DNA from 3 places in the Paenibacillus sp. FSL P4-0081 genome. Region 1 is predicted to be linked to each of the others. Evidence: riboswitches for the same ligand, from Rfam matches in the RefSeq annotation. Region 1 holds a riboswitch; each other region holds the start of a gene.
The links. A riboswitch is a leader RNA that binds a small molecule or an ion and turns the genes downstream of it on or off. The one in region 1 is predicted to bind cobalamin.

Region 1 (4,161 bases):
TGAAGCGGGTCTGATAGTCGCCGGTCAGATATCCGGTTACCCGGCGCAGCCGGCGGATATGCGTTGTGTCTTCATGAGCGCCGCAGGATGGGCAATTCGTGCCGATTACACCTTCGTGGCCGCAGCCGGAGCAGCGGTCGATCGGGTGGTTGATGCTGAAATAGCTGATGTCCTGCTCCAGCGCGTATTTGATGATTTTGACGAATGCTGCAGGGTTGCTGCGGGCGTTGCCGTTCAGCTCTACATAAGAGATCGCTCCGGCGTTGCAATATTCATGGAATGGAGCTTCCAGGCTGATCTTCTTGGCTGCGCTCAGGTCGTAATAGACCGGAATGTGGAATGAATTCGTATAGTATTCACGGTCCGTTACACCCGGGATGGAACCGAGAACCTTGCGGTCTATCTTGGTGAATTTGCCGGAGAGACCTTCGGCAGGCGTAGCGAATAGAGTAATGTTCAGATCCAGCTCTTCGCTCTTGCGGTCGCAGTATTCACGCATGTGGCGGACAATAGCCACTGCCTTGGCATGGACCTCCATATCTTCGCCATGGTGTTTGCCGTACATAGCCTTCATGCACTCGGCCATACCGATGAAACCAAGGGACAGGCTGCCGTGCTTCAGCAGTTCACCTACGCTGTCTTCCGGTGCAAGCTGTTCGCCGCCTTCCCAGACGCCTTCACGCATCATGAAATCGGAGGCTTTGGCTTTCTGGGAGGCCTGAATGCGGAACCGGTGCAGCAGGCCGTCCAGCGCAACATCCATATAATGATTAAGATCTTCGAAGAAGCCTTCCTCGTCAGCGGCAAGGCGGCGGCCGGTTACTGTGCCGTAAGCCAGTCCAAGACGTACAAGGTTAAGCGTATTGAATGAAAGGTTGCCTTTGCCCGAGCAGTGATTACGTCCGAAGCGGTCGCCCAGAACACGTGTCCGGCAGCCCATCGTAGCAAATTCAGTATCCGGATCGGTTGGATCGTAGTACTGCATATTCAGCGGAGCATCCAGATTGGCGAAGTTCGGATACAGCCGGCGTGCAGAGCACTCTGCCGCTTTCAGGAACAGCTCATAGTTAGGATCACCAGGCTGCTGGTTGACACCCTGTTTGCATTTGAAGATCTGAATCGGGAACACCGGTGTTTCTCCGCTGCCAAGTCCGTTCATAGTAGCAGTTAAGAGGGAGCTAATCACCAGCTGGCCCTCCGGAGAGGTGCAGGTTCCGTAGTTGATGCTGGTAAAAGGAATCTGGCCGCCTGAGCGGCTGGACATGGTATTCAGGTTATGTACCATGCTCTCCGCAGCCTGAAGGGTTTCAATTTCTGTCTCTTTCAGGGCGAAACGGAAGGCACGCGGATACTTCTCTTCCAGATCGCTGCGGGTCATAGTGACCTCGCCGAGTGCTTCGCCGGCTGCACCTTCCTCGAAATATTCCATTCCTTTGCGGAACAGCTTAGCGAAGGATTTAGTGACATAAGGCGCCAGATCGTAATCCAGCTTGTTGGCGGATACGCCGCCGTACTGGGCATTCTGCTGGGACTGGAAAATAATCGCCACCAGCGACATAGCCGTCATAATCGAATTCGGAGGGCGGACGCTGCCGTTGCCGGTATTGAAGCCTTCGCGGAGAAGCCGTTCAAACGGGATGAAGATGCAGTTGGTTGTTCCAATGGCATATTGATCCAGGTCGTGTACATATACAACATTATCTTCAATAGCCTGCACGAGCTGTGGCGGCATCGTGAAATTGCGGGCGTACCACTTGGAATATTCACTGCCGAATTTGCTCATCTTGCCGGAGAAGCTCTCCCCGTTCAAGTTGGCGTTCTCGCGCAGCAGATCCAAATCCCGGCTGTCGATAATATCCCGTCCCAAATGAATAACTTCTTCCAAAAGAACTTCCTGTGCAGCTTGTCCTTCGTTATATCGTTTCTCCAGCAGCGTCATTGTATAGCTCTCTCCTCTCGGTATCGTAAGCGTGAAGCGTGTGCTCCATGACATCAGTAAAAAGGCATCTCCAGCCGGGAGGCGGGAAATGCCCGAATGCGTATTGCAAATATCCGAAACAGCGGACATTTGCCGGTGGTCTATGTGGAAAATACGAACGGGCACAGGGCTTGTCCTGTTCTGGAACCTGTTCTTGTACCTTCCGCAGAAGCCGATACCTGAGGACGATATTCTATCGTCCTCAGGTATCGGCAGCCTATTGCCCGATTAACGGAAAGGCTAACTCTGCTCGTGCAGGCCGCATGCGGGCACCTCGCCTGTTCCTCGCAGGAGTCTAACCGGTGCCACAGAAACAGGCAGGTCTCCTGGCTTCCGGCATGCCCTCCGGCGCCTTCCCGAGGGGCCTCGCAGCCCCCTAGTGGCTTGTTGTCGGAGGATGCTGCTCCAGCGGCGTCTGGCAGCTGGAACATCCGGTTACAGTGGCGGGACCGCAGCGGATTTGCACCGTGTTTCCCTATTAAGCTTCAACCCTAGCAAGAGGGCGAAACACCTGTTTCTACTATATTTTGTTGTTGTTAAATAAAAGTAACTCAATATATTGTGTTTGTAAACATTTTTTTGCGAATCCGCGCGGGGAGCGGGTTCCGCAGGTTTACTCACAGATGATCCACAGTTAGTCCACAGGTAATCCACAACTTTCCTGTGGATATGGCCTTAAATGAGTCATAAATTGTCCCAAAAGATGCCACAAAGACTCCATAAATAGAGTGCGTCTAATCCTAGTAGTTTTACTGGGGAGATAGTAATAGAGAGGGGGGGCTATGGGTATTTGTGGGAGCGGCGCTGAAGGGTTACAATTAAGGAGTAAGGACAGAACAGACTCATCAAACTTGCAGGAGGGATTTCATAATGGCGATTGGCGAAGTGACCGTTATTCCGATTGGCACTGGCAGTACCAGTCTCAGCAGCTATGTGGCCGATATGCAGCGTGTGCTGCAGACCGTGGAGGGGATTACCTATGAGCTTACTTCGATGGGGACTATTATTGAAGGACCGGTTGCACGGATTCTTGCTGCGGTAGAAGCGCTGCATGAGTCGCCGTTTACGTCAGGAGCACAGCGGGTTTCCACCTCGCTTAAGATTGATGACCGTCGTGACAAGCCTTCTACGAGCCGCAGCAAGCTGGAATCCGTGGAACGCAAGCTGCAAGGAGAGTAAAGAGTACCTGTAGTTGTAATCAGATTCAACCTATAAGGAGCGGATCTTTCATGGCAAAAGCCTCACAGCAGATCGGGATTCAAATGTACACACTGCGTGACCAGACGGAGCGCGATTTCCTGGGTACACTGGGCAAAGTTGCGGAGATGGGATATCAGGCGGTAGAATTCGCCGGTTATTTCGGCGTGTCTGCAGGAGAACTGCGCCGTACATTGGACCGGTTGGGTCTTGCTGCGCCTTCGGCGCATGTGGGCCTGGATTTCAGCAGTCTGGATAACATGGAACGGGCGTTAGCCAAAGAAATTGAATATGCGAAGGAACTTGGATTACAATATATGATCACCCCTTCGGCACCGCTTCCGCAGAACCCCTCAATGGAGGATGTGACGGCGGTGATTCCCTTCCTGGAGAAGGCCTCCGCGATGGTCCGTGCAGCAGGCCTGCAGTACGGGTATCACAACCATGATTATGAATTTGCAGAGGTAGACGGCAAAGCAGTCATCGATATATGGCTGGAACAGATTCCTGCGGAGCATATGTTTGCAGAGTTCGATCTGGGCTGGGTACACAGGGGCGGAGCACGTCCTATTGACTATGTCTCCCGTTATGCCGGCCGTGTTCCGCTGGTTCACATTAAGGATTTCGGGGCAAATAATGAAGAGACTGACCTCGGGAAAGGGCAGGTTGATTTCCGGAGCGTCTTCGACAAGGCAGAGGAGAGCGGGATTCTGTACTATATAGTAGAGCAAGAGGCTTATGCCGTGTCCTCGTTGGAAAGTGCTAAAGAGGCACTGGAATATTTCCGCGGGCTGGGGCTAATGCTGGACTAGGCAGCGCGAATGATCAAAAAAGGGTTGCGTTTTCTGCTGAAAGAGTTATAATATTTTTTGTTTGGCAGGCAGACTATCCTTTAAGCTGGTGTAGCTCAGGGGTAGAGCAACGCACTCGTAATGCGTAGGCCGGGGGTTCAATTCCCTTCACCAGCATCTTTTGAATTCATATGC
Region 2 (4,161 bases), 630 kb from region 1:
TCGGTGCAGAAGGCCGAGAAAGAACGCCGCAGAGGCGGCGGTGTACATGCTGAAGCGCTGTCACTGCTGCAGGAGCTGGGAACCGTTGCCGACCGCTTCCTGCTGAACCGGATCTCGCTGGACGAGCTGACGATGGAGCAGCTGCTGGAGATTTCCTTCCTGCGCTACCGGGATACGGCAGATTGGCAGCCGCCTCTGGATGCAATCGCTAAGTGTAAAGCGAATGCGCTGCGCGCTGCGTACCGCTGGTTCGGGGAGGAGAAGCCGGACGAGGAGATTTTCGCCGGTCTGTCTCCCCGGGAGCTGGATGATGTACAGCTGCTCGGAGGACGCTGGCTGAAGGAGTCGCGGAGCATCGAGCCGTTCGAACGGCTGCCGCTGGCCTTCTACCACAGCAGTGAACGTGAGGGCGGTCCGCTTGATTACGATGCGCTGCTGGAGCTGGTGGCGCGCAAAGCGGGCAATGATAAGGAAACGGTCTACCGTTTCCTGGCCTGGTCGCAGCATAACCGGCTGTTCACCATCTCGAGCAAGAAGCTGTGGCCGAATTACCGGCGGGCGGTGCTGAAGTATTTCCTGAAGAACGACCGCGAGGCGTTCAAGAACCGCGATTTCCGCAAAAGCTATAGCTCGGCCGCAACGCCCGCCATGCAGAATGTCTACAATGAAGCCCGCTCCCAGCTGGCTTCGCCGCTGGCGCGGTGGGTCAGCCGCAGCCGATTTCAGATCCTGATCTCCGGCAGCGTGCTTGGGATCGTACTGATCATAGCCGTCATCGCCATCAGCTGGCTGCGGCCGGATGCGGATACCGCTGCACCGCAGCCGACTGTGAGCCCGATTCGGGGCGATATCCACAGTGCGGATGGGCAAGAGCAAGCCCCGGTCTCTGTACGGCTGGTTGGTGGTGTGGCAGATGCCGGGACAGCCACAGGAACCGGAAATGGTGGAACAGAAGGTACCGGGAACGCTGGCGGGGCTGAAGGCGGCGGAACAGAAGGCAGTGGGAATGCTGGCGGGGCTGAAGGTGGCGGGGAGGCAGGCGTCAAGCTGGTGTTCAGCTTTGCCTCTGTGGCGGAATGCTCCGCCTTTAACCCGGCGGAGATCATCGTGATGTCCGGTAATAACGTTGTGGACACTTACAAGGTTGCAGCAACTGCGAGCAGTTGCCTGGCCGCCGGAGTTGACGGCGGCGCGAATGGGGATGCAGCCGCTGGAAATAGCGGCGGCTCTGATAAAGCCGAAGCCTCCCCGGCGGCGGGTGCATCGGGCGCCGGAAATGACGGCGGCTCTGATGAGGGAGCTGCCGGGACTGACGGCGGGGCGACCGGAAATGAAGCCGTGGGGACTGACGGCGGCGGAGATGCAGCCGCTGGAAATAGCGGCGGCTCTGATGAAGCCGAAGCCTCCCCGGCGACGGGTGCATCGGGCGCAGGAACACCTGCGCGCGTATATGAAGTGACGGTGGAGCTGGAGCCGGGCGCAAAGCTGGCCGCGGGTGATGTGATCACTGCGGGCATCTATACGCTGAAGCTACAGGCTAGTCCGGGGAGCATTCTGGGAAGTACCCCGAGCACTACTCCGGAGACTACACCCGGCACCGGCCCCACTCCTTCCGCCAGCCCGGACACGGATGCGGAATGATTGGGTGAGAGCCTGAATTGGGCGAAGCCGGATGTAAGAGAAGTCCGGCATTTCATCAACGGTGCTTCCGCGTAAGCTGGCAGAGAGGTCATTGTACTTTGTCCACTCAAATCAGGAATAATCAGCCCTATTATGCGTTCTATTGTATTGGGTACATTAGAATCCGGATTTTAGAGCTTATAAGGGGTATATTCCAAAATCAATTGGATTAAATACAGCAGAATGCATTATGGCCGCCTTTTATCCCCATTCTGTTGTACATAATACAATCAACCAGCTGCCGGCTCTTGCCGGAAGCGGAAGCATCACTATTTAAGTCCTGAACAGCATGATATGCCGGGAGAATGCGGCGAGTGTTGTTCAGGACTTTTTGTGCGGAAGGGGCCGGTTGTGCCTATAATTGAAACAGCTTGTCTATAGACATACAGGGGAATAGTAGATATGATTGTTTGTGAATATTCAAATTTAATAAGCTTTGGAAAAAGGTGCGGATTTCCGTAGAAACAGGCGTAGTCATGCAACAGATACCCATGCCGGTTCTACGATTGTAATCTGCTTAAAAGGGAAGTCCGGTGCAAGTCCGGTGCGGTCCCGCCACTGTAAATGCGGAGCGACTCCTGAGAAGCCACTGTCTGATAATAGGATGGGAAGGCGGGGGAAGCAATGAAGCTTAAGCCAGGAGACCTGCCTTTTTCGTTGTTGTTTCTATTCTTCGGGGGTAAGAATGCGGAACAGGTGCAAATATAAGCAGTGGCTGTGTGAGGGAAACTTCATATCAGCTGCATGTATTGTATCCTTCCCCGGCCGCCCTGTACAGGGCGGTCTTTATGTTGCACCCGCATCAGCGGAGGACGCAGGATTCATCTATACCATTCTATTCACAGAAAGAGGTCAAGCAATGAAGAACAATTTATCATCCAAGTTTATCCGGCTGGGTCTGATCGTTGTCATGATGTTCGCGGTTCTGGGAGCGGCTGTAGCTCCGGCGGGACAGGCTTTTGCAGAGACGGCTGCGAGCACTGGGAATAACGCGGCATCTCTACCTTCAGGCACAGCAGTTAGCGTAGCTGAGGCAGTCTATGCCACTTCGGAGTTTGTGCTGAAGGCCGGAGTCCAGTCCGACTGGCAGGCCATCGGCCTAGCGCAGGCGGGCTATAAGGTTCCGGATAGTTATTTAAAGGCGCTTGAGAGTAAAGTAGCCGCAGCCAAGGGTGTCTACGCCAGAGCTACGGACTATGCGCGGATTACGCTTACGGTTAGGGCGCTTGGCGGGAATCCGGCGGATGTTGCCGGCTACAATCTGATTGAGAAGCTCTACAATAACGATAAAATTACCGGCCAGACGCTGAACAACGCAGCCTATGTACTGCTGGCGCTTGATTCCGGAACTTATACTATGCCTGACAATGCGAAATGGACCCCAGCTAAATTGCTGGCTGAGATCCTGTCCAAGCAGAACACTGACGGAGGCTTCACTCTGACTACGGGGGCTAGTGATCCGGACATGACGGCGATGGTGCTTACTGTGCTGGCAGGACATAAGGATGATCCGGCAGTCAATACCGCAGGACAGCGGGCGGCAGCCTGGCTGGCGACTGCACAGGACAAGAACGGCGGCTATGGTGACAGCAGCGAGAGTGTCGCTCAAGCCATTATTGGTCTGTCCTCCTTTGGCATTGACCCGGCAGGGGCGGAGTATACCGTAGGCAATGTAAACCTTGTCAGTAAGCTTCTTAGCTATAGTGCAGCAGATGGCGGGTTCGCTCATACAGCGGGGGGAAGCTACAATCAGCTCTCGACAGAGCAGGCACTGGAAGCATTGGTAGCTTACAAGCTTTTCAGCACAGGCAGCAAGCTCTATGATCTTAGCAATTCACCTGTGAAGAGTCCTCAGGTTAGTGTGTCCGTTGCCATTGAGAGCCCTAACGGAACCCTGGCAGAAGGCACTGTATATGCGGGAAATGTACTTCAAGCACTGGAGAAGGCAGCGGCGGCGAAGAAGGTGGCCCTGGTCAATGAAGCTGGCAATTACGTGACGGGAATCGGCGGCGTAACTGCGGGTGCTTTTGGCGGCTATGACGGGTGGATGTATGTTGTAGCCCGCGGTGGAGCGTGGATCTATCCAAGTGTAGGCATGGGTGATTTCCTTCTTGCGGAGAATGACCGCGTGCTTGTCTATTATGGCGGGGATAACACACAGGTGGTAGAGTCCGTGACGGTCTCCCCTGCACAGCCGCAGCCTGGACAAGATATTACTGTAAAAGTAACTCAAAAGCAGTGGGTATGGAATGAAGCGACCTTCACTTCCGACCCGGTATCCTCGCCAGCCGCAGGGGTTCAGGTATCCATCGGCGGTAAAACTGCTGTTACGGATGCTGCGGGTTCAGCTGTTGTTGCCGGCGGCCTGCCAGCGAATAAATATACGATTACCGTTACCGGATATCTCAAAGACAGCACACCTGCGGTAGTCCGCTATTCGCAGCCGCTGACCGTGGCTTCTGCTGCGGCTGACCGTGCTGC
Region 3 (4,161 bases), 1.7 Mb from region 1:
TGCGGCTGTATTATACCGGTTGTAGCCCGGCTGAAGGCACGCGGCTGTCCGCTGCCGGGCGGCGGCCTGTGGCAGCCGGTGACTGGTTAAACTGCAAAGCTGTCCTGCAATACACCCGTAACCACAACAGCGGCAGCGGGGGACCTGAGCTTAAGGTCTCCCGCTGCCGCTGTTTGCTGCACCATCCTGTTTGGGTCATTCCGCCAGACTGGCACTTGCCGAAGCATCAACTGCATCTGTATAAAAGAGCTCAAACACAAGATCCTCGTTATAGTTGCCGAACCCCTTGCCGAATAAGGTAAGGCCGCCGATATGCTCCGCATCCTCTTCCACAGAGACCTTGAACGTCCACTGCTTATCACGGATACCGACCTGCTCCAGTGTAACCTCTGACAGCTTCTGACCGTCCATGAACGTGCCCGCCGGAGTAATCCTCAGCTGCTTAAGCAGTCCATATTGGTTGGTGAGCGCAGGCCACCAGGCAGGAGTGTATTTGCCCGGGCTGTCCCCGTAGTCGCCGGGGCTGGTCCAGAAACCGAGCCGCTGTCCGTTCAGTGTGAAGGTGATGTCGGAAGGCCAGTTATTATTGATGGACGGGGCTTCGGAGGCAATCTCCATCGTGATGACCAGCTCCTCAGGCTTCTGGCTGGACAGCAGGAAGTTCGGGATTTTATATTCCACGAATCCTTTGCCGAACCACAGGATGCCTGCATTCACCCGCTCCTGATCCCAGAAATACCGCGGATCGTCAAAGTTGCCGATTACCCGCTCGGTTGTAGATAATCCGCAGGTCGGTTCAATCTGGAAATCAGAGTAGTGGCCCACGGGTATTTCCTTACGGTAGCCTCTGCGCTGTGTTCTGGCTTGTCCAGGGAAAATAATCTCAGCACTCTCGGCGGCCAGTGTACAAATCTTCTGTAGTCCGCTGCGCCCGGGAGCCATGTGGCTGCGGATCAGTCCGGCAGCTTCCAGCTTGCGCACATGCATCGTCATAATGGCACTGCTGAGCTTCAGCGCCCCGGCCAGTTCCTTGACGTTCATAGGCTGTTCGGACAGGAGCCGCAGCATCTGCAGGCGCACAGCACTGGATAACGCTTCGTACACGGGTAAAGATTGGTCGGTTAGATCAAGTTTCATGCGCTGCCTCCACGTTCAGGTTATATAGTTAATAATTATATTACTCAAATGACATTCTTACAAGCAAATGAACGCTGCCTTACAAGCAAATGAATACTGCGCCTCGCAGCCGCTCCAATTTTATCACAGACATGCAGAGCCTGTTCCGCTATGATGTAGGATGGATTAGCGATGTAACAAGGTGCTCTTGCCGGATCAGGCAAGGGATAACAGGGAATCGGGTGCAAGTCCCGAGCGGTCCCGCCACTGTAAGGAAGAGCTGAACTTCATGATGTCACTCGGGGAGAACCCCGGGGAAGACGAAGGATATAGCGCCCGTATTCCAAGCCAGGAGACCTACCTTGATTACGCACACCACGACTCTACGCGGATAGGAGCGGTGTACGGATAGGTTAATGAGATGAAGCGATGTGCCTGCAGGACCGGAGGGAATCTTGAAGATCAAGATCAGAGCCGGTTCAATGTTATGCAGACACAGCGTTGAGCGGCCCATGCGGAGCGACCGGGTGCAGAACCCCTTGTTGGCGCACGGCAGTGCTCTCTATCGAATCATACCTGCGTACATACACTCCCACCCTGAAGGGCGGGAGTTTTTTGGGTTTGCTATATTAAAGAAACTTGGAGGCTGACAAATGAAGAAACGCGGATTTTGGAGTTTTGCGGCGCTGATTGCCGGATTTACAGTGTACTTTATGCTGAATGAACCGGGAACGGCCCAGGCTATGCACATTATGGAAGGGTTTCTGCCGGTAGGCTGGGCCGTGTTCTGGTGGGTGGCGTTCTTACCGTTCTTCATACTCGGGATTATCAGGCTTAGATCGATGACCAGGGAGAATCCGGAGCTGAAGCTGCTGCTCGGTCTGGCAGGGGCGTTCACCTTCGTCTTATCGGCGCTCAAAATGCCTTCCGTTACCGGAAGCAGCTCGCATCCTACAGGTACCGGACTTGGCGCAGTTATGCTGGGACCGTTGCCGATGGGCGTGATCGGCTCGATCGTGCTGTTGTTTCAGGCGCTGCTTCTGGCGCACGGGGGGATCACTACGCTGGGGGCGAATGCGTTCTCGATGGCGGTCGCGGGGCCTTTTGCCGGATATGCAGTCTATAAGCTGATGATGAAGCTGCCGGACCGCGAGAAGCTGGCCTTATTCTGTGCAGCGGCGGTTGCCGATCTGATGACTTATGTAGTGACTTCCTTCCAGCTTGCGGTGGCTTTTCCGGCTGCGGATGGCGGAGTCCTGGCGTCTTTTCTCAAATTCGGGGGGATCTTTGCCGTGACGCAGATTCCGCTGGCCATCAGCGAAGGGCTGCTGACCGTATTATTGTGGAACTGGCTGAAATCGTACAGTCCGAATGAAATGTCGCTCCTGAAACGTAAGGTCAAAGGGGGAAATGCATAATGAGCAATAAATGGAAAAATGGATTGATGCTGCTGGCTGTTGTCCTGCTGTGTGTCTTGCCGCTGCTGTTCGTGAGTGGTGATTTCGGCGGGGCCGATGATGCTGCCGAGGGTGTGATCACAGAGATTAACCCCGAATATGAACCCTGGTTCAAGCCGCTGACCGAGCTTCCGGGTGAGACGGAGAGTATGCTGTTCGCATTGCAGGCGGCGATTGGCGCCGGGGTGATCGGATATTCACTGGGGCTGCTGAAAGGGAAACAAGGCCAGGCGAAGCAGAACAGCATCAGCAAGTGATCAGACGAATTGATGTCCTTTCTTATAATAATGCCTTGAGGCAGCTGTCTCCCATGTGGAAAAGCTCGTTCGCGGCACTGATGTTCCTGCTCTCCTATACCGTGCATCCGGTGCTGCAGCTTGTGATTACGCTGTGGATGATGTCCTGGTGCATCCTGCATGCCAAAATTCCCTATCGCGCCTACGGGCTGTTGTTTGGCACGGCGCTGCTGTTCTATTGCCTTAGTGTACCGGCGCTGCTCGTGGAATTCGGCCACCCGGCTGCCGGGGAAGCTGGCATATTCCGGATTTCGGGGCCGCCTCTTCCGGTATATATCACGGCAGCAGGGCTGGAGCGGGCCGGTGAACTGCTGGCCAGAGTCTCGGCCTGCATGAGCTGCTTCTTCTTCCTAATGTTCACCACCCCGTTCAGCGAGCTTCTGCAGGTGCTGCGCAGGCTGCGTATGCCGCAGATTGTGCTGGAGCTGATGCTGATCATGTACCGCTTCCTGTTCCTGCTGAATGATGCGGCGCACGGGCTGATGCTGGCCCGGAGGCTGCGCGGCGGCCGCAGAGGGTATAAGGCCAGGCTGCGGGAGACTGCGGCCATGACCGCGGCCCTCTTCGGCAATACGATGCACCGTTATTACGGATTGTCGCAGGGGCTGCTGACCCGCGGGTTCACGGGGGAGATCATTCTGCCGCCGTATACCGCGCGGCCTGTGCCGCGGCGTTATGCGGTCCGGGCGTATGCCGGGATCGCTGTGCTGGCGCTGGCGCAGCTTTGGCTGTGGCTGCGGGGTTGAATTTAAGATTTTAGTGCAGGAAATCTGCTGGCTTTGTTGAAATCATGCCCAAAGTACAACAATTTCCCCGGAATATCGGATGTATTCCAAGATTGTTGTACAAAAGGCAGCATTTCACTTCATTTAGTTGGCTCTGAGGGAAGATTGTTGTATTCCATACAACAATCCCCCAGAAGGCCGGAGTATCCAGGATTCAAAGCTGTAAAACGTACAACATTTATCCGATACCGCTTTGCCAAATCACATTAGAGGAGTACGTCATGGACATGGAATATAGTCTGGCTTTTGACGGGGTGGTGTTTCATTACCCGGATACGAAGGAAGCCGCGCTGCGTGAACTAACCATCTCCATTCCCAAAGGCCGCAAAACGGCGGTGCTCGGCCACAATGGTTCGGGCAAATCGACCCTGTTCCTGCATGCTGTCGGCATTCTGCGTCCACAGAAGGGTACGGTTCAGCAGGGAGGCAGGACATTGTCCTATGCCAAAAAAGAGCTGGCCGCGCTGCGGCGCAGTGTGGGTCTTGTTTTTCAGGACCCGGAGCAGC

Region 2: another riboswitch for cobalamin. It lies ahead of P40081_RS36185 (S-layer homology domain-containing protein); the one in region 1 lies ahead of P40081_RS02655 (anaerobic ribonucleoside triphosphate reductase).
Region 3: another riboswitch for cobalamin. It lies ahead of P40081_RS09815 (energy-coupling factor ABC transporter permease); the one in region 1 lies ahead of P40081_RS02655 (anaerobic ribonucleoside triphosphate reductase).

The regions. Positions count from the first base shown of each region.
Region 1 is NZ_CP009280.1:604,234-608,394, forward strand. It holds gene P40081_RS02655 (anaerobic ribonucleoside triphosphate reductase) at 1-1,939, opposite strand, end outside; gene P40081_RS39675 (hypothetical protein) at 2,036-2,161, shown strand; cobalamin riboswitch at 2,278-2,508, opposite strand; gene P40081_RS02665 (MTH1187 family thiamine-binding protein) at 2,849-3,157, shown strand; gene P40081_RS02670 (sugar phosphate isomerase/epimerase family protein) at 3,208-3,987, shown strand; tRNA gene P40081_RS02675 (tRNA-Thr) at 4,072-4,143, shown strand.
Region 2 is NZ_CP009280.1:1,235,897-1,240,057, forward strand. It holds gene P40081_RS05300 (GAP1-N2 domain-containing protein) at 1-1,641, shown strand, start outside; cobalamin riboswitch at 2,159-2,347, shown strand; gene P40081_RS36185 (S-layer homology domain-containing protein) at 2,540-4,161, shown strand, end outside.
Region 3 is NZ_CP009280.1:2,314,974-2,319,134, forward strand. It holds gene P40081_RS09805 (DUF6171 family protein) at 1-90, shown strand, start outside; gene P40081_RS09810 (ArsR/SmtB family transcription factor) at 196-1,137, opposite strand; cobalamin riboswitch at 1,300-1,495, shown strand; gene P40081_RS09815 (energy-coupling factor ABC transporter permease) at 1,770-2,534, shown strand; gene P40081_RS09820 (energy-coupling factor ABC transporter substrate-binding protein) at 2,534-2,830, shown strand; gene cbiQ (cobalt ECF transporter T component CbiQ) at 2,827-3,615, shown strand; gene P40081_RS09830 (energy-coupling factor ABC transporter ATP-binding protein) at 3,876-4,161, shown strand, end outside.